Acuticoccus sp. I52.16.1: one gene and its partner. The protein of the gene in region 1 interacts with the protein of each later gene in a pairwise test. Links are inferred from orthologs where the notes say so. Each region holds a gene or a part of one and is shown in the gene's direction. Other genes may lie near its edges. The genes, in order: MRB58_RS13175 and secA.

Region 1 (9,962 bases):
CGATCGATCCCGCGGCGGTGGACGTCAACGTGCATCCGGCCAAGGCCGACGTGCGCTTCCGCGACGCCAACGCGGTGCGCGGCCTCATCGTCACCGCCTTCCGCCGCGCGCTGGCCGAAGCGCCGCCCACGGCCTCGCACAGCGTCGCCACGGCGGCGCTGGCGGCGCTCTCGGCGCGCCGGCCGTCCTCCTCGCTGGTGGAGACAGACGATGCGCCCGCCCACGCGCCGCAGGGCTTCGCGGCGCCGGCGACGCCGTTCACCGCCCGCTCGTCGCCGTCCTACACCGCGCGGCCGTCCTTTCCGCCGCGGGGCCGTGCCTTCCACTCCGCGCCGCCCGCCCCCCGCACCGCGGCGCCGGCGCCCGGCGAGTGGGTGCCGGACGATCCGGCCGACGCGCCGGACGGTTCCGCGCACCCGCTGGGCGCGGCCGTCGCGCAGGTGCACGGCAACTACATCCTGGCCCAGTCCGCGCACGGGCTCGTCGTGGTGGACCAGCACGCCGCGCACGAGCGCATCGTCTACGAGGCGCTGAAGGCCTCGGCGGCGACGCGCGAGCCGGCCGCACAGGGGCTGCTGATCCCCGAGGTGGTGGAGCTGCCGGCCGAGGATGTCGACCGTCTGGCCGAGCACGCCGAGACCTTCGCCCGGCTCGGCCTCACCCTGGAGCCGTTCGGCGCCGGCGCGGTCGTCGTGCGGGAGACCCCGGCGGCGCTGGGCACGTTCGACATCGCCAAGCTGGTGAAGACCCTGGCCGACGAGATCGCCGACTGGGGCGCCGCCGGGGCACTGGAAGCAAGGCTCGATCATGCGGCCGCCACGATGGCGTGCTACGGCTCGGTCCGCTCCGGTCGCGCGCTCAAGGTCGAGGAGATGAACGCGCTGCTGCGGCAGATCGAGACGACCCCCTCCGCGGGGCAGTGCAACCACGGCCGGCCGACCTTCGTGTCGCTGTCGCTGGCCGAGATCGAAAAGCTGTTCGAACGGCGATGACGATGTCCTTCGATACCGAGGTCCGCGTCTATTTCGAGGACACGGACTTTTCCGGCCGCGTCTATCACGGCGCCTTCATCCGCTTCCTGGAGCGGGGGCGCACCGAGTTGTTGCGCGCCTCCGGGCTCGACCATGCGGCGCTGGCCGCGCTGACCCCGCCGATCTACTTCACGCTGCGACGGATCGATGTCCAATTCCACGGCCCGGCGGTGATCGACGACCTGCTGCGGGTGACGACGACGCCGATCGAGGCCGGCCGCGCCAACTTCCTGCTGCGACAGGAGATCTCGGTGGGGGAGCGGCGCATCGTCTCGGCGGTGGCCGACCTGTGTCTGATCGACCCGCGGGGCCGGCCGCAGCGCCCGCCGGCCGACGTGCGCGCCGCGCTGTCCCCCGCGCCGCAAGGATAACCCCTCCGGTCCCGGCCTTTCTGTCGCCGATTGGCGCGGGCAGCGCGCCCCGCGGCAGGCTCGCCTGGCCGATGCATGATGCCGGCGGCTGCGGATCCGGGGGCTTCGGCGGCGTCCGATCCGGCTCGGTGGCCCCGGTTTGTACCGCCGTTCACGTCCTGCTGAATTTCCTGCAAGTTGGCATGGCTCTAGCCACATCGAGAGCGACGCGTTAGAGGGACCGCGGTTCAATGCGGTCGGTATCGCTTGACTGTGACTTTGGCTCTTGGAGTTTTGAGTGTGACGCGCAGCCGGATGGCCCGACGGCCGTTTCCCCTCGCCGGCGCGACCACGGTCGCGGGCCGGAGGGATCGTGCCTGATGGGTGACGAATTCTCTTTGGTGTCGCTGTTTCTGCAGGCGCACATCGTCGTAAAGCTCGTGATGATCGGTCTGATCCTCGCCTCGTGCTGGTGCTGGGCGATCATCTTCTACAAATCCGTGGCCTTCCGTCGCATCCGCGGCCGGATCGTCGCCTTCGAGGACGACTTCTGGTCCGGCCAGTCGCTGGAGGAGCTGTACCAGAAGCGCGAGGACGACGAGCCGGACGGGGTCGCGGCGGTTTTCGTCGCCGCCATGCGCGAGTGGAAGAAGAGCCACGAGGGCAACCGCCCCGCGCTCGCCTCGCTCGCCGACCGGATCGACCGCGTGATGTCGATGACCCTGGCGCGCGAGGGCGAGCAGATGGAGCGCGGGCTGATGGTGCTCGCCTCGGTCGGCTCCGCGGCGCCCTTCATCGGCCTCTTCGGCACCGTCTGGGGCATCATGAGCTCGTTCCAGGCGATCGCGGCGTCCGAATCGACGAACCTCGCGGTCGTCGCGCCCGGTATCGCCGAGGCGCTGCTGGCGACCGCGCTCGGTCTTCTCGCCGCCATTCCGGCGACCATCTTCTACAACAAGCTCGCGACCGACGTGGGTCGCATCTCCTCTCAGATGGAGGGGTTCGCCGACGAGTTCCTGGCGATCCTCTCGCGGGAGATCGATGAGCGGCGTTAGGAGGCTTTTCGTATGGGGATGAGTAGCCCCACGGGTGGCCGTCGTGCCGGTCGCGGCCGGCGCCGCGCCCGCTTCCAGCCGATGGCCGAGATCAACGTCACCCCGTTCGTGGACGTGATGCTCGTGCTGTTGATCATCTTCATGGTCTCGGCGCCGCTTCTCACAGTGGGCGTGCCGATCGACCTACCGGAGAGTCAGGCCAATCCGATCGAGGGCCGCACGGACCCGATCAATATCTCCATCACCCCCGACGGCGCGATCTACGTCAACGAGGCGGAAGTGGCGATCACCCAGCTCGTCGACCGGCTGAGCCAGGAAACCGCGGGCAACTTCGAGGAGCGCATCCAGGTGCGTGGCGACGCGGCCGCGAACTATGGCATCATCATGCGCGTGATGGGTCGTCTCAACCGCGCCGGCTACAATCGTCTCGCCCTCGTCACGACCGAGGAGCCGCGCTGACATGCGCGCCGCCTTCATCGCCTCGGGCATCTTGCACCTGCTGATCCTCGCCGCGGCGATCATCACGCTGCCGTCGAGCCAGGGGTTCACGCCCCCGCCGGTCGCGGCGCTGCCGATCGAGATCATCACGATCGACGAGAAGACCGACATCACCGAAGGCAACCCCGAGGAGCAGGTCGTCGCCATGGCGCCCGCGCCCGAGACGGTGGAGAGCGAGACCGAGGCGGAGCCCGAGGCGATGCCCGGCGCCACCGACACCGAGGCGGAGACGATCGCCACCAACGATGACGCGATCGATTCGCAGGCCGAATCCTCCGCGCCCGACGAGGCCGGCGAGCCCGAGCCGCAGCCGGACGAGGCCGAGCCGGTCGACGAGGTGACGCAGGAGGCCGTGCCCGAGGTGACGCCGGAGCCGGACCCGGTCGAGACGCCGCCCGAGACCGCTGCGGCACCCGAGCCGGAGCCCGAGCCCGCCGAGCCGGAGCCGACCGAAACCGCCGCGGCCGCGCCCGAGCCGCAGCCGGAGGTCGTCGAGGCTCCCGCGCCGGCGCCCGTGCCGGAGACGGTGGTGCCGCGCTCGCGCCCGCAGCCGCCGCGCCGCACCCGCACGGCGCGCCAGGAGACGCCGCCGGAGGACACCTTCAACGCCGACCGGATCTCCTCGCTGATCAACCGCACCGCGCCGTCCGGCGGCGGCAGCGGGCGCGCGCAGGCGAGCGCCGGCACCAACGTCGGGCGCGCCGACGCGCCGCAGACCGCGACCTTTACCGACGCGCTGATGCACCGGCTGCGCGAGTGCTGGCTCCGTCCCGCCGCCGTCGGCCAGGAGGAGGAACTCGCCATCGTGGTGCAGTTCAACCTGACGCCCGACGGCAAGCTGGAACGGATCGTCGACGTTCGCGCCCGCGGCATCGGCCCGATCTTCGACGTCGCGGCCGAGGCCGCGCGCCGCGCGGTTCTGAAATGCGCGCCGTACGACTGGCTGCCCGCGGACCAGTACGACCTCTGGCGCGAGCTGCAGGTCACGTTCGACCCGCGCGAATTCGGATGACCCCCGCGGGCCACGGTGGAGAGATCCGCCGCGGCGCGGGACGAGATTATCGTCGACCGACCCACCCGGGCTGGCGAGGGATCGCCCGCTGGCCTAGGAAGGACTTATTCCAATGAAGGGTGTGCTCATGCTCTCGCGCATCAGACTGTTCCTGGCTGCACTGGCGACGATGGCCGCTTTATCGTCACCGGCGAGCGCGCTCGTCTCGATCGAGGTGACCGGCGGCGACGTGCGTCCGCTGCCGATCGCCGTCCCCTACTTCGCCAGCGCCGATCCGACGATGGGCCAGCAGATCGCCGACGTCGTGATGAACGATCTCGTCAGCTCCGGTCTCTTCGCCGGGATCGATCGCACCCAATATTCCCCGCCCACGCTGGGGGTCGAGGTGGTGCCGGCGTTCGCCAACTGGCGCGCCATCGGTGCCGAGGCGCTGGTCAGCGGCACCGTGATCCCCGAGGGAGGGCAGCTGCGCGTCGAGTTCCGCCTGTGGGACCCCCTGCAGGAGCAGCAGGTCGTCGGCCAGCAGTTCACCACGACGCCCGACAACTGGCGCCGCGTCGCCCACATCGTCGCCGACGCGATCTACGAGCGGCTGACCGGCGAAAGCGGCTACTTCGACACCCGCATCGTCTTCGTCGCCGAATCCGGGCCCAAGAACGCGCGCGTGAAGCGCCTCGCGATCATGGACCAGGACGGCTACAACCTGACCTACCTGACCGACGGCAGCACGCTGGTGCTGACCCCGCGCTTCAGCCCCGCCGGCCAATACGTCACCTACATGAGCTACGAGGGCGCGCAGCCGCAGGTCTTCCTGCTCGACGTCGAGACGGGGCGGCGGCAGCTCCTGTCGAAGGCGGCGAGCATGAGCTTCGCGCCGCGCTTCTCGCCGGACGGGTCGACGGTGGTGATGAGCATCCAGGAGGGCGGCAACTCCAACATCTTCGCGATGAGCCTGCAAGGCGGGCAGCCGCGCCGCCTGACCAACACCCCGGCGATCGACACCGCTCCGTCCTACTCTCCGGATGGCCGGCAGATCGTCTTCGAGAGCGACCGCGGCGGCAGCCAGCAGCTGTACGTCATGAATGCCGACGGGTCGGGCCAGCAGCGGATCTCCTACGGTGACGGTCGCTATTCCACGCCGGTCTGGTCGCCGAAGGGAGATCTCATCGCCTTCACCAAGCAGGCGCAGGGGCGCTTCGCGATCGGCGTCATGAACCCCGACGGCTCCGGCGAGCGCATCCTCACCTCCGGCTTCCACAACGAGGGACCGACCTGGGCGCCCAACGGCCGCGTCATCGCCTTTTTCCGCGATGCGGGCGGGCCGCAGGGCGGGCCGGGGATCTGGACGGTCAACGTCACCGGCCGCAACGAGCGGCAGCTGCGGCTGAACACGATGGCCTCGGACCCGGCCTGGTCGCCGCTGCGGCGCTAGCGAGCGCCGCCCGGTCGGCCGCGCCGGGCCGCTTCGACGATGCAGGAATGACGGGCCGCCGCGTCGATCCTCGACGGCGGCCGTTCGCACCGGCCGGGCCGTGAGCCGTGACCAGCGGCCGCGGGTGCGACCGCGGGTCAGCCGCGCGCGCGGCGGCGCCAGAGGGCGACGCCCGACACGCCCAGCAGCGCGGCGGCGAGGCCGTACCAGGTCAATGCGTAGCCCAGGTGGTTGTTGGTGAACGTGATGCGGCTCTCGCCGGCCTGTGGCAGGCCGCCGGCCGGCGTCTCCTCGGCCACGAGGTCGATCTGGTAGGGGGCGATCGGGCCGGGCGCGCCGAGCGCTTCGGCGATGGCGCCGATGTCGCGCGCGTAGAAGATGCGGGCGGCCGTGTCGGGCGCGGGGGTGATGAAGCTCGGCGGGTCGTCCCGGCGGATCAGGCCCTCGACGGTGACGGTGCCCCGCGGCGGCGCGGCGTCCGGGCGCGTCGCCGGGTCGCGCCTGTCCTCGGGGATGAAGCCGCGGTTGACGAGGACCGTCCAGCCGTCCTCGGTCACGAACGGGACGAGCACCATGTACCCGGGACCGCCGAGCGGACCGTTCGGCTCGCCGAGCGCGATCCAGAAGAAGGCCTCGACCGGGGCGAAGCTGCCGGTGAGCGCGACTCTACGGTAGCGCCAGTCGTCGATCGGGAAGGCGGCGGGTCGGCTGCCCCATTCGTCCGGCCCGGGCGCGGGGACGGCGGGGGCGGCGGGTCGCTCCGCCGCCGCGGCGATCAGCGCCTCTTTCCATTCGAGGCGCTGAAGCTGCCAGGTGCCGAGGCCGATCAGGATGACGAAGGCCCCGGCGATGGCGACCGCGAGCAGGAGGCGCCGCAAGGCGCGCTCCCCTTAGTGGACGAGTTCGCTGGCGCCCCAGACGTAGATGCACAGGAACAGGAAGAGCCACACCACGTCGACGAAGTGCCAGTACCATGCCGCCGCCTCGAACCCGAAGTGCGCGTCCTTGGTGAAGTGCCCGGCGTAGACGCGGAACAGGCACACCGCCAGGAACACCGTTCCGACGAAGACGTGGAAGCCGTGGAAGCCCGTCGCCATGAAGAACGGCCCGCCATAGAGCGACCCGGAGAACGAGAACGACGCGTGCGTGTACTCGTAGATCTGCACGGTGGAGAACAGGAGGCCCAGGAGCACGGTGCAGATGAGGCCCCACTTGAGACCCTCGCGGTCGTCCTCCAGCAGCGCGTGATGCGCCCAGGTGGCGGTGGTGCCGGAGAGCAGCAGGATCATGGTGTTGAAGAGCGGCAGGTGCCAGGGGTCGAACGTGTGGATCGACTCCGGCGGCCATTGACCCCCTGTGACATCGAGCCGGCCGTAGGTCGTCGGATCGCCGGGGAAGAGCGCAGCGTCGAAGTAGGCCCAGAACCAGGCGACGAAGAACATCACTTCGGAGGCGATGAACAGGATCATGCCGTAGCGCAGGTGCAGCTTGACCACCGGCGTGTGGTCGCCGCGGAGGGATTCCTTGGTGGTGTCCGTCCACCACAGCGCCATGGTCGCGACCACCAGGGTCGTGCCGACGGCGAAGATGCCCCAGCCGGCGAGGTTCATGCCCGCCAGCGGCAGCTCGTCGCCCGAGTGCCAGCGCATGAAGGCCACGGCGCCGAACATCATCACGAACGCGCCGAGCGAGCCCATGATCGGCCAGGGGCTGGGTTCAAGGATGTGATAGTCGTGGTGCTTCGCCGCGCCTGCCATTGTCATTCCCTCTTCGCGCGTTCCGCGCGGATCCTCTCGGGGAGACCCCGTTCGCCCTGCCGGATTTTCGCCCGGCGTGTTCTTCTCCGGACGGGGTCCGGAAGCCCGTTCGGGGCGGGCCCGCGGTCCGCCGCCGTGCTCGTGCGCGGGGCCGCGCGGCCGCCGCATCGTCTCCCCCGGAGCTTGCCGGGAGGGTGCCGCGTGACGCGGCCGAAACTCCGCCGGGGGGCCCGGCGCACATGCCGCCGGCCCGCTCCGACCCTCGTTGTCTTTGCCACGCCGCCGAGGCGACGTCGACCGTTCAGCTCGCCGTCTGCGCCTTGAAGAAGGTGTAGGACAGCGTGATCACATGCACGTTCTTGGCGTCGCGATCCTCGTCGAATTCCGGGTCGACATAGAAGACGACCGGGATGCGCCGCGTCTCGTTGGCTTCGAGCGGCTGCGCGGTGAAGCAGAAGCAGTCGATCTTGGTGAAATAGCCGCCGCCCTGGAACGGGGTGACGTTGTAGACCGACTGGCCGACCGTGTGCTCGTCCGAGAGGTTGGTGATCTCGTACTCGGCGGTCACCACCTCGCCGACCTTGACCTTCATCGTCCGCTGCACCGGCTTGAAGGTCCACGGCAGGTTGGACTGGATGTTGGCGTCGAACCGGATGGTCAGCTCGCGCTCGCCGACCTCGAGGCCGGGCACCGCCTCGACCGTGGCGATGGAGGGCGTGCCGTCGAACCCGGTGACGCGGCAGAAGAGGTCGTACAGCGGGACGGAGGCGAAGGCCGCGCCCACCATCAGCGACACGAACGCCGCGCACGCCAGCGCGATGCGGATGTGGCGCTTGTCGCCGCTCACGACGTGACCCCCGGCGTGTTGGCGGTCATCTGCAGGATGGTGATGGCGTAGAAGATCGCGACCAGCGACACGAGCACCACCGCGATCGCGACGGAGCGCTTGCGTTGCCGGCGTCGTCGCTCTGCGTCGACGTCGGCCTGGGTGCGGGGCTGGGGGGCGGCGGGTTCGGTCATCATGTCAAAAGGTCGGCGATCACCCCGTCGGCCATCAGCGCGCCGAAGAGGGCGAAGAGGTAGAGGATGGAGACGCCGAACAGACGCCCGGCGTGACGCCGCTCGTCCTGGGGCCCGGCGCGGCGCAGCAGGACCGCCCGCTGCACGAGCCAGGCGCCGAGGCCCGCCGCGACGATGGCGTAGCCGATGCCGGCATAGCCCAGCACGGTCGGCAGGAGGCCGGAGAGGGCGGTCAGCACAGCGTAGACGAGGATGTTGAGTGTCGTCGTCTCGCGGCTGGCGACGGAGGGGAGCATGGGGACGCCCGCCGCGGCGTACTCGTCCCGCTTCAGGATGGCGAGGGCCCAGAAGTGCGCCGGGGTCCACAGGAAGATGATCGTGAACATGACGATCGGCTCCAGCGAGACCGAGCCGGTGACCGCGGCCCAGCCGACGACCGGCGGCAGGGCGCCGGCCGCGCCGCCGATGACGATGTTCTGCGGCGTCCGCCGCTTCAGCCACACGGTGTAGACGACGACGTAGAAGGCGATGGTGAGCGCCAGCAGGCACGCCGCCGTCCAGTTGGAGGCGAAGGCCAGGAGGACGACCGAGCCGGAGGCGAGCACCGTGCCGAAGCCGAGCGCGGTCTCGCGGTCGATCCGGCCGGAGGGGATCGGGCGCAACGCGGTGCGGGCCATCAGGCGGTCGATGTCGGCGTCGAGGCCCATGTTGAGGGCGCCGGATGCGCCGGCGCCGAGCGCGATGGCCAGCAGCGAGACGGCGGCGAGGACCGGATGCAGGTGGCCCGGCGCCAGCAGGATGCCGGCGAAGGCGGTGAACACCACCAGCGACATGACGCGCGGCTTGAGAAGATCGACGAAGTCCCCAGGCGTTGCGCCGAGATCGACCAGACCCAGCGAATCACCGTCCCGAACTGACATTCTCGTTCCTCCGATCCATCGATCCGCCGGGAGTCCCGGCGGCCTGGAGCCCTCGCGGGCCGCATGCGGCACCTTGCGGTGCGGTCGTCTCCGTGTCCGCCGGTCGCCGTGCCGCCCGAGCCCGTGGCACGGGTGACGGCGCGGTCCGGGCGGCGGGGCCGGGTGGGCCTTGGGGATCGCGAGCGGGGCGCTCGGGATGCCCAAGGCCCGGTCGGGCCGTCGAACGGCGACGCCGCCCGGAGGCGGCGCCGCGGAAATCGGGGGCGACGGGGACCCGTCGCCCGGCTGCCGCGTCAGCGGATCTGCGGCAGCGTCTCGAACTGGTGGTAGGGCGGGGGAGAGGACAGCGTCCACTCCAGCGTGGTCGCGCCCACGCCCCAGGGATTGTCGGCCGCCTTGCGGTGGCGCAGCAGCGCGTCGACCATGGTCCAGATGAAGGCCACCATCGCGACGACGGTGATGTAGATGCCGATCGACGAGATCATGTTCCAGTTGGCGAAGGCGTCCGGATAGTCGACATAGCGACGCGGCATGCCCTGCAGGCCGAGGAAGTGCTGCGGGAAGAAGATCACGTTCACGCCGAGGAACATCAGCCAGAAGTGAATCTTGGACAGCGTCTCGTTGTACATGATGCCGAACATCTTCGGGAACCAGTAGTACCAGCCCGCGAAGATGGCGAACACGGCGCCCAGCGACAGCACGTAGTGGAAGTGCGCGACGACGTAGTAGGTGTCGTGGAAGGCGCGGTCGAGGCCGGCATTGGCGAGCTGCACGCCCGTCACGCCGCCGACGGTGAAGAGGAAGATGAAGCCGATCGCCCACAGCATCGGCGTCTTGAACTCGATCGAGCCGCCCCACATCGTCGCGATCCAGGAGAAGATCTTGAT
Region 2 (10,631 bases), 470 kb from region 1 along the record:
CGGCAGCGCGTCGAACGAGAAGCGCTTGTCCGGCCCCAGCGGCTGCGGCCACTTCTTCCACGGCTGGATCTGCCGGTAGGTGGCGTAGTCCATGTCGCTCAACGAGGCGGGGATGTCGCCGCGGCGGTCGTCGTAGTCCTGCTGGGCGAGGGCTTGGGCCAACTCGCGCAACCGCTGCGGCGAAAAGGGGGCGGTCTCGCCGTACAGCTCGGGGAGACGGGTCAGATGGTCGCTACCCTCGGCGAGGGCATCGGTGACGAATCGCGGCCACCCCCCGGCAGCACCGGCCAGGGCCCAGGCAGCGGCGGCGCCGGAGACCAGATGTCGCCGGGCAATTTTCATCCACGCTCTCCTTACCCGGTTCGTTATTGAACAGGGAATGCGTCGCCGATGTGACGACGTGCACCGATAATCACCTAACGGTTCAGCGCAGCAATCCGTTCGAACTAAGTAGCGGAAATGTCGGTGAATATGCTCTGAATGAATTGGACCAGCGGGGCGTCCGCCGCAGGCATCTCAAGCAAGGATAAAGCCAGCGGCGCGACAAATTTCAAATCCGCCACCTCTTTCGTGCGCGGCGTGCCGGTCCAGCGGCGTACGGCGAAGAGCGGCATCATCAGGTGGAAGTCGTCGTAGGTGTGGCTGGCGAAGGTGAGGGGCTCGGGCGTCGCCGGGTCCACGGTGACGCCGATCTCCTCGAAGAGCTCGCGGCAGAGGGCGACCTCGGGGGTCTCCCCGGCCTCGATCTTGCCGCCGGGGAACTCCCACAGGCCGGCCATCGCCTTCCCCGGTGGGCGCTGCGTGACGAGGATGTGGCCCGCCTCGTCGATCAGCGCGGCGGCCGCCACCAGGACGAGGCGCATCAGGAGCGGTAGTCCCCGTTGATGGCGACATATTCCTTGGTGAGATCGCAGGTCCACACCGTGTCGCGCCCGCTGCCGAGCCCGAGGTCGACGCGGATGGCGATCTCCGGCTTCTGCATCACGGCCGACGCGGCGGCCTCCGAGTAGGCCGGGTCGCGCTCGCCTTCGACGGCGACGCGCACGTCGTCGAACCAGATGGCCAGGCGGTCGCGGTCGGCCGGCTCGCCCGCCTTGCCCACCGCCATGACGATGCGGCCCCAGTTGGCGTCCTCGCCGGCGATGGCGGTCTTTACCAGCGGCGAATCGGCGATCGACTTGGCGATCTTGTTGGCGGACGCGTCGCTCTCGGCGCCCTCCACCGTGATCGAGACGAACTTCGTGCAGCCCTCGCCGTCCTTGGTGACCCAGTGGGCCAGCGCCAGGAGCAGGTCGTCGAGCGCGGCGGCGAAGCGCAACGCATCCTCCCCCGCGACCGCGACGCCCGAGGCGCCGGTCGCGAAGAGGAGCACGGTGTCGGACGTCGACGTGTCGCTGTCGATCGTCACCTTGTTGAAGCTCTTGCCGACGCCGGCGGACAGCATCGCCTGCAAGTCGGGCGCCGGGATCGCCGCATCGGTGGCCACGAAGGACAGCATCGTCGCCATGTCCGGCGCGATCATGCCCGCGCCCTTGGCGATGCCGGTGATGGTGACGGACCCGCCCGACAGCGCCACGGTGCGGCTCTCGGCCTTGGGGAAGGTGTCGGTCGTCATGATGGCGCGGGCCGCATCGGCCCAGCCGCCCGGCGTCAACCTGGCGGCGGCGCCCTCCATGACGGCGCCGAACCGTTCGGCCGGCAGCGGCTCGCCGATGACGCCGGTGGAGGCGAGGAAGACGTCCTCGGCCGCGATCCCCAGCGCCTGGGCGGCGAGATCGGCCGAGAGGGACGTCGCCGCGCGGCCCTTCTTGCCGGTGAAGGCGTTGGCGTTGCCGGAGTTGACCAAAAGCGCCCGCGCGGTACCCCGCGCAAGCTGCGCGCGGCACCACTCCACCGGGGCGGACGGGCAGCGCGAGGTGGTGAACACGCCGGCCACGGTGGTGCCTTCGTCGAACGCCATCAGCAGGACGTCGGTGCGGCCGCGGTACTTGATGCCGGCCTCGGCGGTGGCGAGGCGCACCCCTGCCACGGCGGGCGGCTCGGGGAGGTGGGCGGGCGCGAAGGGCGATGGGGTCATAGGTCTCGTCTCGGACGGCAACGGTCCCGCGCATACGCCATTCACGCCGCCGCGAAAAGCGGCAACCGCATCGACCGGAGCGGCATCGTCGCGCCGCCGGGCGCAGGCGCGGCGACCGGCGGATGCGGGGGGGCGCGGAGAGAGGAGGCGGGGCGCCGGGCCCCGCCCGCGGACTTACTTCGTCGGGGTCGGAATCGGCGCGTCGGCGTCGACCGGCGGGGCCTTGACCGAACCGATCGCCGACGTCGGCGTCTCGCCCGAGGCGGTCTCGATGGTGGCGTCCTCCTTCAGCTTGGCGACGGCGGCGACGTAGGCGTCGCGCACGATGAGCTGCTGGATCTGCCCGGCCACCTGGGTCAGCGGCGGCACCGGTACCTCGCCCCGCTCGTCGAGCTTGATGACGTGCCAGCCGAACTGCGACTGCACCGGCTCCTCGGTGATCTCTCCGACGTCGAGCGCGAAGGCGGCGTCCTCGAACGGCTTGACCATGCGGCCGCGGGTGAAGTTGCCCAGCGAGCCGCCGCGCTTGGCCGACCCGGGGTCCTTGGAGTGCGCCTCGGCGAGCGCGGCGAAGTCGGCCCCCTCGTCGAGCTGCTTGATGAGGTCCTTTGCCTCTTCCTCGGTCTCGACCAGGATGTGGCTGGCGGTGAGCTGCTCCTTGGGCAGCTTGGCGACTTCCTCCTCGTAGCGGGCCTGCAACGCCTCTTCGGAGACGTTGTCCTGCACGATGGAGGTCATGTAACTCTCCTGCAGGGCCTGCAGGCGCTGGAAGGCCATCCGCTGCTTGAACTCGGGCGTGTCGGCCATGCCTTCGGCTTCGGCGGCGTCGGCCATCAGCGCCATGTCGATGAGGAGGGAGAGGACCATCTCGCCCTGCTGCGACTCGGGCAGCTGCTGGACCGCCTCGCCGAGCGCGGCGCGGGCGTAGGTCACGTCGCCCACGGTGATGTCCTGGCCGTTGACGGTGGCGAGCACCTGATCGGGGGCGGGGGCATCGGCGGCATTGTCCTGCGCGAACGCGGAGGAAACGAGGAGGGCCGACAGGGCCATCGCACTGAGCGTGCGCTTGATCATTGTGGGTTGTCCTTCGGACTGGGGGCGGGCGTCTCGTTTGACATGGCCCAGCCCCAAACATATGTCGGATCGCGCGCGGCAGACGTTCGATTGCCGCCCATCGCGCCGGTTCGTATCATGGCCGTGCGCCGCTCCGCATAAGGTAAGGACATCTCGGATGCTCGGCACCCTGACCAAACGCATCTTCGGCTCGGCGAACGACCGCCGCGTCAAGGGCTACCGCAGCCGGGTGGATGCGATCAATGCCGCCGAGCCCGAGTTCGAGCGGCTGACGGACACAGAGCTCAAGGCCAAGACCGATGAGCTGAAGGCCCAGATCGCCGCCGGGAAATCCCTCGACGACGTTCTCGTCCCCGCATTCGCCACCGTTCGCGAGGCCGCCAAACGCGTCCTCGGCCAGCGACATTATGACGTGCAGCTGATCGGCGGCATGGTCCTCCACGAAGGCTCGATCGCCGAAATGAAGACCGGCGAGGGCAAGACCCTCGTCGCCACGCTCGCCGTCTACCTCAACGCGCTCTCGGGCAACGGCGTCCACGTCGTCACCGTGAACGACTATCTCGCCGTGCGCGACGCCGAGTGGATGGGGCGCATCTACCGCTTCCTCGGCATGTCGACCGGTGTCATCGTCCACGGCAAGTCCGACGTCGAGCGCAAGGCCGCCTACGATGCCGACATCACCTACGGCACCAACAACGAGTTCGGCTTCGACTATCTGCGCGACAATCTGAAATACGATATTCGCCAGATGGCGCAGCGGAAGCACAACTTCGCCATCGTCGACGAGGTGGACTCCATCCTGATCGACGAGGCGCGCACGCCGCTCATCATCTCCGGCCCGCTCGAGGATCGCTCGGACTTCTACAACACGATCGACACGTTCATTCCCCGCCTCGTGGCAGAGGACTACGAGGTCGACGAGAAGCAGAAGACCGCGCACTTCACCGAAGCCGGCAACGAGAAGCTGGAGCAGCTCCTCTCCGAGGCCGGCCTGTTGAAGGGCGAGACGCTTTACGACGTCGAGAATGTCTCCGTCGTCCACCACCTGCAGCAGGCGCTGCGCGCGCACCGCCTCTTCCAGCGCGACCGGGACTACATCGTGAAGTCCGGCGAGGTCATCATCATCGACGAGTTCACCGGCCGCATGATGCCCGGCCGCCGTTACGGCGAGGGGCTCCATCAGGCGCTGGAGGCGAAGGAAAAGCAGCCGATCCAGCCGGAGAACCAGACCGTCGCGTCGATCACCTTCCAGAACTATTTCCGCATGTACGCCAAGCTGGCGGGCATGACCGGCACCGCCGACACCGAGGCGGAAGAGTTCATGGACATCTACAAGCTCGACGTCGTCACGATCCCGACCAACCTGCCGATCCTGCGCCTCGACGAGGACGATCAGGTCTACCGCACGCAGGAAGAGAAATATAACGCCGTCGTCGAGGAGATCCGCGCCGCCCACGAGAAGGGCCAGCCGATCCTCGTCGGCACCACCTCGATCGAGAAGTCCGAGTACCTCGCCGACCGGCTGACGAAGGAGGGCTTCCGCCAGCGCGACCTCTCCGACCCGCAGGCCGCCATCAAGATCGGCGAGACGATGAAGGGCGGCAAGCCGGCCTTCCAGGTGCTCAACGCCCGCTTCCACGAGCAGGAGGCGAAGATCATCTCCCAGGCGGGTGTGCCGGGCGCCATCACCATCGCCACCAACATGGCCGGCCGCGGCACCGACATTCAGCTCGGCGGCAACGCCGATATGCTGATCGAGGAGGAGCTCGGCGTCCTGCCCGAAGGCGAAGAGGCCGGCGCCGAGCGCAAGTCGAAGGAAGAGGCGATCCGCGCCCGTGTCGCCGAGGGCAAGCAGAAGGCGCTCACCGCGGGCGGCCTCTTCGTTCTGGCCACCGAGCGGCACGAATCGCGCCGGATCGACAACCAGCTTCGCGGCCGCTCCGGCCGTCAGGGCGACCCCGGCCGCTCGCGATTCTATCTGTCCTTGCAGGACGACTTGATGCGCATCTTCGGCTCCGAGCGCATGGACGGCATGCTGAAGCGCCTCGGGCTGGAGGAGGGCGAGGCGATCGTCCACCCCTGGATCAACCGCGCGCTGGAGAAGGCGCAGCAGAAGGTCGAGGCGCGCAACTTCGACGCCCGCAAGAACGTCCTCAAGTACGACGACGTGATGAACGACCAGCGCAAGGTCATCTTCGAGCAGCGCCGCGAGCTGATGCAGGACGACGAGGTCCGTGAGACCATCGAGGAGATGCGCGTGGAGGTCGTCGAGGCGATCGTCGCCAAGCACATCCCCGAAAAGGCCTACCCCGAGCAGTGGGACACCAAGGGTCTCCACGACGAGGTGCAATCCGTCTTCGGCATCGAGGCGCCGGTGATGGACTGGGCGAACGAAGAGGGCATCGCCGACGAAGAGATCCGCGAGCGCCTCAAGACCGCCACGGGCGAGGCCGCGGCCAAGAAGGTCGCCAAGTACGGCCCCGACATGTGGCGCCAGGTCGAAAAGTCGGTGTTGCTGCAGACGCTCGACCACCTGTGGCGCGAGCACATCGCCCAGCTCGACCACCTGCGCTCGGTGATCGGCTTCCGCGGCTACGCCCAGCGCGACCCGCTGAACGAGTACAAGACCGAGGCGTTCGCCCTGTTCGAGGCGATGCTCGTCGAGCTGCGCACCGCCGTCACCGGCCAGCTCATGCACATCGAGATCCAGATGCGCGACGGTCCGCCGCCGATGCCCACCGAGGAGGAGATCGACGAGCTCGAGACTCATCACATCGACCCGCTGACCGGTGACGACGACGGGGACGGTGACTACGAATATGCCGGCGCCCCGACCGACGGGGAGATCGCCGAGGCGCGGGAGCCGCGCACGCTGAAGCGCGCCGGCGTCGAGCGCACGGCCGCGGACCCGACGACCTGGGGCAAGGTCGCCCGCAACGAGCCGTGCCCGTGCGGCTCCGGCAAGAAGTACAAGCATTGCCACGGCCGCGCGGTCTGACACCCCGCGCGACCCGTGTGCCGCGCCGCGCGGCACGGCGGGCGAGCTGCCGCCCGCCGGCGCGCCGCGCGCCCGTCCCGCCGAGCCTGCCGCGACGAGACCGCCCCGAGGCGCCTGGGGCGATGAGCACGGCCTGGGGCGATGAGCACGGACCGATGAGCACGGATCGATGAGCCTGGTGGGGACACGCTCCGCCCCGATGTCCCCGCTCGGCGCCGCGATCGAGGCGCTCGAGATCTACCTCGCCTTCGCCGCGCTGGGTGACGTCTCCGCCCGCGAGATCCTGCCCGGCTTCGCCGAGCGTGCCCGCGCCTCGGGCTTCACGTTGGCGCGCGTCTATGCCGCCTGGCGCCGGCTCGACCCGGTCATCGCCAGCTCCAGCATCGTGTGGACCCGCGACGAGGGCGCCCTCGAGGAGCACTGGACGCACGAGGACGGCCCCAACAGCCCCGAGTTCCTCGCCTCGCCGATCCACTATCTCTTGACCGCCGACGTCGATTTCTACCGCTGCCGCCTCGCGGGGGCCAACGAGCCGTACCGCTTCCCCAGCCTCGCCGCCTTCGCCGCCGACGGGCTGACGGACTACGTCATCGTGCGCGTCGGCTTCGGCGCGGACACGCAGATGAAGCGGCCCGGCGGTGGGGTGATGCTCTCCTTCGCGTCCGACGCCCCCGGCGGCTTCAGCGACGACGAGATGGATGCGCTCAACCGCATCAAGTACATGCTGGCGCTGACGATCCGCTCCACCCTCCAGGCCGACATCGGCCGCAGCCTCGCCCACACCTACCTGCCGCGCACCGCCGGCGACCGCGTGCTCGACGGCGAGATCCTGCTCGGCCACGGCGACACGATCGACGCGGTGGTGTGGTACTGCGACCTGCGCGGCTCGACGGCGCTGTGCGACCGGCTCGGCACCGAGCGCTACCTGCCCTTCCTGAACGACTTCTTCGCCGCCACGGCCAAGCCGGTGGTCGAACACGGCGGCGACGTGCTGGACTATATCGGCGACGCGGTGCTGGCGATCTTTCCCGGCGCGGACGGCGTCGCCCGTGCCCTGAGGGCCACGAACTGCGTGCGCGAGCGGCTCGGTGCGCTCCGCGCGCGCCACAGCGACGCAATCGGCGACCGGCACGACCTCGCAGAACTGATTGGCGTTGCCATCGACATCGGCCGTGTCGTCTATGGCAATATCGGCATCAACGAGCGGATGACGTTCTCGGCGATCGGCGGCACGGTGAACCGCGTGGTGCGGATCGAGCGGCTGACGAAATCGTACGGCGTGCCGATACTGGTGACGGACGCGGTGGCGCGTCAGGCGGGCGAGGGATGGATGAGCGTGGGACGGCCGGAGCTGGCGGGGATCGCGAACCCGCCGGAACTCTTTGCGTGTCGCTGACCGAATGCCGGGTGGAGGTCGCCGACCTCCAAGTCTGGCTGACCGAGGTCGCGCTCGAAGCGCGCGAGATCGGCACGCTGCTGAGCGAGTTGGGCGAACGGCTCAACGCGGCGGGGCTGGCGATCTCGCGTCTGTCGCTCGGATGGCGCGCCCTGCATCCGCTGACCTATGCCAACTTCGTCACATGGGCGGACGATGCGCCGCTGGAGGCGGGCGCGCTCAGCCATGTGGACGCGGCGCGGCGTGACGGCAGCAACAGCGTCCTGCGCCACATCGTCGAGAATGAGATCGCGCTCTATCGGGTGGACCTGACGGCGCCGGCCCAACCCTACGACCTCTTGCGCGAGCTGCGCGACGAGGGGCACAGCGGGTACATCGGCACGACCACCAAGTTCGGCGCCGCACACGTCGACCACGGCGTCATGCGGGGGGTGTTCTTCAGCTTCTGTACCCGCGCCCCGACCGGGTTCGACGATCGCACGGTCGACACCATGATGGCGCTGCGGCCGACCTTGGCGCTCGCCGTCCGCGCGCTGATCGAGATGGAGGCGAGCAAGGCGCTGGCGACCACCTACCTCGGCCGCCTCGCCGCCGAGCGCGTGCTCGACGGGGCCATCCGCCGCGGTGACGCCGAGGTGATCCCGGCCGCCATCTGGTACAGCGACATGCGCGCCTTCACGCCGCTGGCCGAGGAGCTGTCGCTGGACGAGACCATCGCCTTCCTCAACGAGGTGTTCGAGGCGACCGCCGGCGCGGTCGGCGACGCGGGCGGCCACGTGCTCGACTTCATCGGCGACGCGGTACTGGCGATCTTCCCCATCGAGGACGACGGCGTGCGCCGCTCGCTCGCCGCCCTGGACGACAGCCTCGCCCGCCTCGCCGAGATGCGCGCGCGGATCCTCTCCCGCGGGGGGCCGCTGGCGATGGCCGCCTCCGCCCGCGCGGGCATCGTCGGCATCGCGCTCGCGGTGGGGGACGTGCGCTTCGGCAATATCGGGACGCCGCGGCGCCTGTCGTTTTCGGTCATCGGGCCGACGGTGAACATGGTCGCCCGCATCGAGGCGCTCACCAAGATGCTGCGCGAGCCGGTCCTGGTCTCGGCGCCCGTGGCCGACCTCGCGCCAGGCCGCTTCGTGTTGCGCGGTGCCTTCAACCTGGAGGGCGTGCGGGACCGCCGCGCCCTCTACGGCCTCGCCAAGCGCAGCTAGTCTAGGCGGCGCTCCGGCACCGCGAGCCGCTCAGACGCCGTGGAAGGTGGCGAAATCGTCGATCGGGACGCGGTTGGCGCGGTGGGTGAAGGCGCGATGCGCCGTGTCGGCGTAGCCGATCGCGACGCCGGTGAAGAGCATGCGCTCGGGCGGCGTCTCCAGGAATGCGCCGACCGCGGCGGGATAGGCGGCCCAGTATTCCTGCGCACAGGTGGCGACGCCCTCGCCCTGCAGCAGCAGCATCACCGTTTGCAGGAACATCCCGCAGTCGGCCCACTGCGGCGGTCCCATCTGCCGGTCCACGGTGCAGAAGAGAGCCATCGGCGCGCCGAAGAAGTCCGCGTTGCGCTTGAACCATGCGCCGCGCGCCTTCTTGTCCTCCCGGACGATGCCCAGGTTGGCGTACATCGTCTCGCCGACGTCGAAGCGCCGGTTGCTGTAAGGCGGCGTCAGCCCCGGCGGGTAGACGTCGTATTCGCGCGTCGGCTCGCCCCGCGGATGCTCGGCGAGGACGCCCTGCATCATCGTGCGAAACCGCGCCATCGCCTCGCCGGCGACGATGTCGACGTGCCAGGGCTGCAGGTTGCCGCCGGACGGGGCGCGCGCGGCCGTGGTCAGCACGCGGCGGATCAGCTCGCCCGGCACCGGCGTCGGCAGGAAGGCGCGCACGGAGGTGCGCTGAGCGACCGCCTCTGCAACGTCCATATTCAGTGGCCCCGGCGACGGGTGGAGGTGATGGCCATTTGCGAAACGTCCTTTCGACATGCAGACTTGCGCGGCTCGCCGCACGATATTACGCATGCTTGCTATTAAACAAGTTGGCGGGGTCGAACCGCCACGTGGTTCGCGGGTCCCGCGAACGAGGGAGGACGCAAGCGAGCATGGACGCCAGCCAGCTGCTCGGCGGCAAGGTCGCGCTGGTCACCGGCGCGGGCCGCGGTATCGGCCGCGAGATCGCGCTGATGATGGCCGCCCACGGCGCCGCGGTGATCGTCAACGACATCGGGGCCTCGATGTCGGGCGAGACCACCGGCGAGACGCCGGCGGAGGAGGTGGCCGCCACCATCCGGGCCGCCGCCAAGCTCGGCATCGCCGGCCTGTCGAAGTCGATCGCGCTCGACATGCAGCGCTTCGGCGTCACGTCCAACTGCATCGCCCCCTTCGCCTGGGGCCGGATGACCAGCTCCATCCCGGTCAAGAGCGACGCGGACGCCCAGCGCGTCGAGCGGCTGAAGGCGATGAAGCCGGAGAAGATCGCCGCGGTGGTGACGGCGCTGGCAGCCGACGCGGCGCAGGACATCACCGCGCAGATCTTCGGCGTGCGCGCCAACGAAATCTACCTCTTCAGCCAGCCGCGCCCGATCCGCACGGTGCACACCGCCCAAGGGTGGACGCCGCAGTCGGTCCTGACGACGGCCTTCGCGGCCATGGCGCCGCAATTCATACCCAACGAGAGGTCCGGCGACGTCTTCTGCTGGGACCCGATTTAGGGAGCCGCCGATGGCCGACCGCGCACTGCCGACGATCACGCCGGAGACGACACACTTCTGGGACGGCGCCAAGGCGGGCGAACTGCGCCTGCAGCGCTGCACCCCGCACGGGCACGTCTACTTCCCGCCGCGCTTCTTCTGCCCCCGTTGCGGTTCGCGCGACATCGCCGTGATCAAGGCGTCGGGGCGGGCGAAGCTGCACTCCTACATCATCAACCACATGAAGGCGCCCGGCTTTACGCCGCCCTTCGTCGTTGCCGTGGTGGAGCTGGAGGAGGGCGTGAAGATGATGGCCAACATCCTCGGCGTCGAACCGTCTCACGATGCCCTGGAGCTCGACATGCCGCTCGAGGTCACGTTCGAGGCGCTGTCCGACGAGATCTCGCTG

The links.
Region 2: the proteins of MRB58_RS13175 (region 1) and secA interact in binary tests that used the Escherichia coli proteins (3 or more experiments, as listed by UniProt). The link is inferred for Acuticoccus sp. I52.16.1 from one-to-one orthologs.

What each region holds. Positions count from the first base shown.
Region 1 is NZ_CP094828.1:2,910,892-2,920,853, forward strand. The notes cover bases 1-2,698. They hold MRB58_RS13175 (YbgC/FadM family acyl-CoA thioesterase), read left to right. Parts: upstream 1-994; coding sequence 995-1,402; downstream 1,403-2,698. Other genes in these bases: mutL (DNA mismatch repair endonuclease MutL), read left to right, coding at 1-992; tolQ (protein TolQ), read left to right, coding at 1,762-2,436; MRB58_RS13185 (ExbD/TolR family protein), read left to right, coding at 2,455-2,698. Outside these bases: more of MRB58_RS13185, read left to right, coding at 2,699-2,895; MRB58_RS13190 (hypothetical protein), read left to right, coding at 2,897-3,946; Tol-Pal system beta propeller repeat protein TolB, read left to right, coding at 4,059-5,378; MRB58_RS13200 (SURF1 family protein), read right to left, coding at 5,516-6,256; MRB58_RS13205 (cytochrome c oxidase subunit 3), read right to left, coding at 6,269-7,135; MRB58_RS13210 (cytochrome c oxidase assembly protein), read right to left, coding at 7,437-7,982; MRB58_RS13215 (hypothetical protein), read right to left, coding at 7,979-8,158; MRB58_RS13220 (heme o synthase), read right to left, coding at 8,155-9,075; ctaD (cytochrome c oxidase subunit I), read right to left, coding at 9,369-9,962.
Region 2 is NZ_CP094828.1:3,375,992-3,386,622, forward strand. What follows is about bases 2,983-6,349. They hold secA (preprotein translocase subunit SecA), read left to right. Parts: upstream 2,983-3,308; coding sequence 3,309-6,149; downstream 6,150-6,349. Other genes in these bases: MRB58_RS15250 (peptidylprolyl isomerase), read right to left, coding at 2,983-3,151; MRB58_RS15260 (adenylate/guanylate cyclase domain-containing protein), read left to right, coding at 6,328-6,349. Also shown: MRB58_RS15235 (glucan biosynthesis protein), read right to left, coding at 1-342; MRB58_RS15240 ((deoxy)nucleoside triphosphate pyrophosphohydrolase), read right to left, coding at 447-863; bifunctional glutamate N-acetyltransferase/amino-acid acetyltransferase ArgJ, read right to left, coding at 863-2,077; more of MRB58_RS15250, read right to left, coding at 2,252-2,982; more of MRB58_RS15260, read left to right, coding at 6,350-7,545; MRB58_RS15265 (adenylate/guanylate cyclase domain-containing protein), read left to right, coding at 7,536-8,753; MRB58_RS15270 (nitroreductase), read right to left, coding at 8,784-9,458; MRB58_RS15275 (SDR family oxidoreductase), read left to right, coding at 9,635-10,243; MRB58_RS15280 (Zn-ribbon domain-containing OB-fold protein), read left to right, coding at 10,254-10,631. UniProt on the Escherichia coli protein: Required for protein export, interacts with the SecYEG preprotein conducting channel.